One region of the Lysinibacillus sp. UBA5994 genome, then DNA from elsewhere that is predicted to be linked to it. Evidence: riboswitches for the same ligand, from Rfam matches in the RefSeq annotation. Region 1 holds a riboswitch; the other holds the start of a gene.
The links. Region 1 has a riboswitch for cobalamin ahead of B3D98_RS16970 ((2Fe-2S) ferredoxin domain-containing protein). Riboswitches for the same ligand answer to the same signal wherever they lie in the genome.
Positions count from the first base shown of each region.

Region 2: it holds a riboswitch for cobalamin, as region 1 does, so the genes downstream of both, nikA (nickel ABC transporter substrate-binding protein) here and B3D98_RS16970 ((2Fe-2S) ferredoxin domain-containing protein) in region 1, are expected to answer to the same signal.

Region 1 covers NZ_DJAU01000056.1:144,824-147,230, reverse strand. The annotation lists gene cobJ (precorrin-3B C(17)-methyltransferase) at 1-826, opposite strand, end outside; gene B3D98_RS16970 ((2Fe-2S) ferredoxin domain-containing protein) at 831-1,202, opposite strand; cobalamin riboswitch at 1,349-1,530, opposite strand; cobalamin riboswitch at 1,782-1,966, shown strand; gene B3D98_RS16965 (energy-coupling factor ABC transporter permease) at 2,116-2,407, shown strand, end outside.
Region 2 covers NZ_DJAU01000026.1:139,019-141,425, forward strand. The annotation lists gene nikA (nickel ABC transporter substrate-binding protein) at 1-1,134, opposite strand, end outside; cobalamin riboswitch at 1,284-1,476, opposite strand; gene metE (5-methyltetrahydropteroyltriglutamate--homocysteine S-methyltransferase) at 1,626-2,407, opposite strand, start outside.

The DNA of each region.
Region 1 (2,407 bases):
TTGCCCAAGGTTCATTTTCTTCGCGTAAACGTTGATGTGGACGTAATGGCTGTTTCTCTTCACCCAGGGTATATTTACGTTGGTAACCGCGGGGCGTAATCATCTTATTGTCATAGAAAAATGTTGACGAATTCCCGATAATGACAGTTGTCAACATACCAATATCATGTTCTAGCATTTCTGCTAGTGTTGTCATGGTCACTTCTTGACGCTCTCGATAGGCACTTTTCACAAGCCCTACTGGTGTGTCTGGCGAACGATATTCTAAGAGTATTCGTTGAGCCTCGACAATTTGTCTTGTTCGACGTCCACTTTTAGGATTGTATAAAGCAATGACAAAGTCCGCCATTGCAGCTGCCTCGACACGCTTTGCAATTAAATTCCAAGGTGTTAGATGGTCACTCAAACTGATTGTACAAGCATCGTGCATAATAGGTGCACCAAGTATGCTAGCGCATGAATTAATCGCAGAAATCCCAGGAACAATTTCAACTTCAATTCCTGTTGCTTCTGTCCAGCCTAGCTCAATTAACACCTCATAGACTAATCCTGCCATGCCATAGACGCCTGCATCACCACTCGAAATTACTGAGACGATGCTCCCTGCTTCAGCTTGACGAACGGCTTCCTGTGCACGCGACACTTCTTCTGTCATGCCTGTACTAACAATCGATTTTGCACTTACTAAATCTTGAATCAGCTCTACATAGGTTTTATAGCCTATAATCATATCACTTTGTTGTAAAGCCTCTACTGCACGTGTCGTAATATGCTTAAAATCTCCAGGTCCAAAGCCTACTACGAAAATTTTTCCTTTTTGCGCCATGTTGTTACCCCTCTTTCACCTTTTCGATCCCTTTAATGGCAGTTGTTTGAGCAGTACGCTGTAATGTACCTTCACGAAGTGTAAAGACATGTTCGTTGTATAAGGATTCATGATGTAAATCTTGTACTAGTGTTCTAGCATGCTCTGTTGATGGCACACGATACCAGTTTCCTTGAGGATAAGCGATTACCACACAAGCATCCTTGCAGCGTCCATTACAGCGCGTTCTTGTCGTATGTATTTCCTGATCGAGTGCTTGCCGCTGTATCTCATCTCGAATGGCTAAGGTAATTTCCTCCCCATCCTTTTTCATGCAGCTACTGCCATTGCAAATAAAGAGATGTGTTTTCATCCCCTCTAAATTCCAAGTTGTCATCTTCTGTCTCCCCTCATTTGCTTTTTGGAAAAAGAAAAACCTTTACTCTATAACGAAGAGTAAAGGTTTTGTAGAAGCCAAATAAAAACGAATAGAATGAAATACAGGTACCCGCTTTCGCTTCAACTTCTCCCTCCGAAAAGTTTGCATGCACAATCAAATAAGCAGGTTTCCTGACTTAAGCTTCATTTTACTGTCGCACCTTCCCAAGTTTGCACCAGTGGCTTTGCGATTTCATCAGCTATTACAGTAGCGGGGGCTGTATTGGATTTTCACCAATTTCCCTATTATCTCGAGCTATTCGAGCACTTATTGACGTTTTATATGAAATTTTTAGTAGAATTTTAAATAGAAAACTGTCTTTATCATATCTTATTATTTTAAAATTTCAATATTTCTTTAAAAATTTATGACAAATTTATCAATTTTGAATGGAACTAGGTATGAAATTTATACAATCTATATAATTTGCGCACAAAATTTTATCAGAATATTCACCGTTGACCTTTAATTTAAAAAATTTCATAAAAGGTATAGCATATTTATGGAAATTCATGTTACACTTTGTCGTGAAATCTCACAATTTGAATGTTTTTCGGTGCAAAGTGCTTGTCATTTTGCTTAAAAGGGAAGCCGGTTTGAGTCCGGCGCGGTCCCGCCACTGTAATAGGGAGCTTTATAGAATATGTCACTGTCCAACGGATGGGAAGACCTATAAAGCATTGAACTAGAGCCAGGAGACCTGCCGAAAAATAAGTGATCGTTTCAACCTACGAGGATAGGTGTGCGGCTTAGCAGATGAGACTGTTATTTGCTTTTTTAGCTATGCACTTTTCCACCTAAGGAGAAGTGCTTTTTTTAATTACGCACGCAATATTCTAAAAATCTATTAATTAGTTAGGAGGAAAGCTTTTTGAAATTATCATGGTGGAAACTTAGTTATTTTTTACTGGCCTTTTTAATCGTGCCAAAACGTGCCTTTGCCATGCATATCATGGAAGGTTTTTTACCAATCGAATGGGCTATTTTTTGGTGGGTGATCTCTATCCCATTTATCATTCTAGGATTGCGTTCTATTCGAAAAACCATTGATGAAAATCCTGAAACCAAAATGCTTTTGGGGCTTTCAGGAGCCTTTGCCTTTGTGCTATCCGCCCTAAAAATCCCTTCAGTTACAGGTAGTTGCTCTCACCCAACTGGTGTAG
Region 2 (2,407 bases), on a different contig from region 1:
TAAAGACAACAGCTGTCCGTTTTTTGAACGAATTTTTTCACCCTTAGGTAATAACCACCCTGCCTCATCTAGCAATTGTTGGGCTTTTTCTGGATTGTATACAATAGGTGCTAAATCTATATTGGCATAAGGAATCGCATCCCAGAACAATGTGTTCGCTACTTTTTCCGTACCATGTGTAATACTGTCGACCATTTGTTCCTTATTAATAGCATATTGAATGGCTTGACGTACCTTTAGCTCAGATAATGGACCAGATTGTGTATTGAATAGCAGTGCTTTCGTAGATAAAGGCTCAGAGGTAGCAGTTTTGTATTTGCCACTGTCTTTTAAATACGTATAGTTATCTAAACTAATAATGCCACGCCCATAAATTAAATCTAATTCTTCGTTTTCAAATGCTAATGAAATAGATTCTGAGTCAGGAATAATTTTTACTTTTATTTGTTCAACTAGTGGTTTTTCTCCCCAATAGTTTTCATTGCGACTAAATAATGCATATTCGTCCTTTTTGTATTCAGTTAATACCCAAGGGCCTGTTCCAATCGGTGCTTTGATAGAATCTTGCGTCATATCATCCTTTGGGAATCCGTTATCCCCTAAAAAACGGAAAGGTCTGACGAAGGCAAGTTCGTTTAAGACTGGATAATAATGCTCATCCAATTGCAGACGAATTGTAAAATCATCTACTTTTACAACCTCTTTCATGTGGTTAACCATGCCCATCCAAGAATGCATGTCTCGATTCGCTAAAACGGCGTCAAAGTTACGAATGACATTATCTGCATTAAATGCAGTGCCGTCTGAATATTTCACGTCTTTTCTTAGATGGAAAGTATACGAAGTTTTATCCTCAGAGATGTCCCAGCTTTCGGCGAGCTTAGGCGTAACAGTACCATCATCATTGTATTCCACCAAGGATTCATAAACCATTGCTTGGGCAGTCATTTGATTCGGTAAATATGTATGAGGATTCAATGGACCGACATCTAATGGCCAGCCAATCGTTATTATTTTTTCATCTGTTTGGTTTGCTGAGGTCTTTTCCTTTTCTTCATCCGTGCCTGTACAGCCAGCAAGTAAACTGAACGTCAGGACAAGCAGGAAAGGAAGTAAATACTTTGTCAATCTCATTTTCTGTCTCCTATCTCTATTCGTAGTACAAATACATCTACTTGTTGAAGAAGAGAAGGCATAAAAAAACCTTATTCTAAAAAAGAATAAGGACAGAAAAACCCACGATGAGCAAGTCTCCATCCATCTCCCTATCTTTCGTAGATCATCAATGAATCTTCTTACAAGCAGGCATTCTGGCTCATGAATCATCATTTTGTTTCACCTTCCCAAGTACTCACTCAGTGGTATTTGAAACAAAACTCCTCATTTACAGCTGCGGGACAGCATGGGATTTTCACCCATTTTCCTTTTAATTGAATGAAAGACGATTTCACTCAAACTTGTAATGATTGCTATGAAATTAGTAATAAACATAACATGCTCGCCTGTTCACGTCAATTTTACTTTCTGAAGATAATATATATATATCGACGTAACATAAAAAGACTAGGGATTTACCCTAGTCTTCGTTATTGGAGAGTAGATGTAGTAGATTAAAAATCATTTCGTTAGCTTGATGTAGATTGCTGTACAGCTTGACGCAACGTTTTAGTAGCAGCAACCATATTCGCTAAAGCTGCAACGGTTTCATCTTCTTTTCTCGTTTTTAAGCCACAATCTGGATTCACCCAGAATTGATAACGGTCCAGCACCTGTAGACTATCTTTCATAATAGCGAGCATTTCATCCTCGCTTGGTACACGAGGGCTATGAATATCATAGACGCCTAAGCCAATTCCTTTTTTATAGGGCTGTACTTGTAGTGAGGTAATAAGTTCCCCATGACTTCGTGATGTTTCTATGGAAATCACATCTGCATCTAGTGCGCTAATTGGTTCGATGAAATCATTAAACTCGCAGTAACACATATGTGTATGGATTTGTGTTTCATCTTTGACACTAGATGTCGCAAGCTTAAAGGAATTGACAGCCCACTCTAAGTAAGCCCCCCATTCCTCCTTTCTAAGCGGTAAACCTTCTCTTAACGCTGGCTCGTCCACTTGAATAATTGATATACCTGCGTTTTCTAGTGCTTCCACCTCTTTACGGAGTGCTAATGCAATTTGATAAGCGACATCTTTACGGGACAAATCATCTCGCACAAAGGACCAATTTAATATTGTTACTGGCCCTGTCAGCATGCCTTTTACAAATCGCTTCGTTAGGCTTTGGGCATAGGCGGATTCTTTTACGGTAATTGGTGAAGCCCATGCAACATCTCCATAAATGATCGGAGGCTTCACACAGCGTGATCCATATGAAACAACCCACGCTTTCTCTGTAAAGGCAA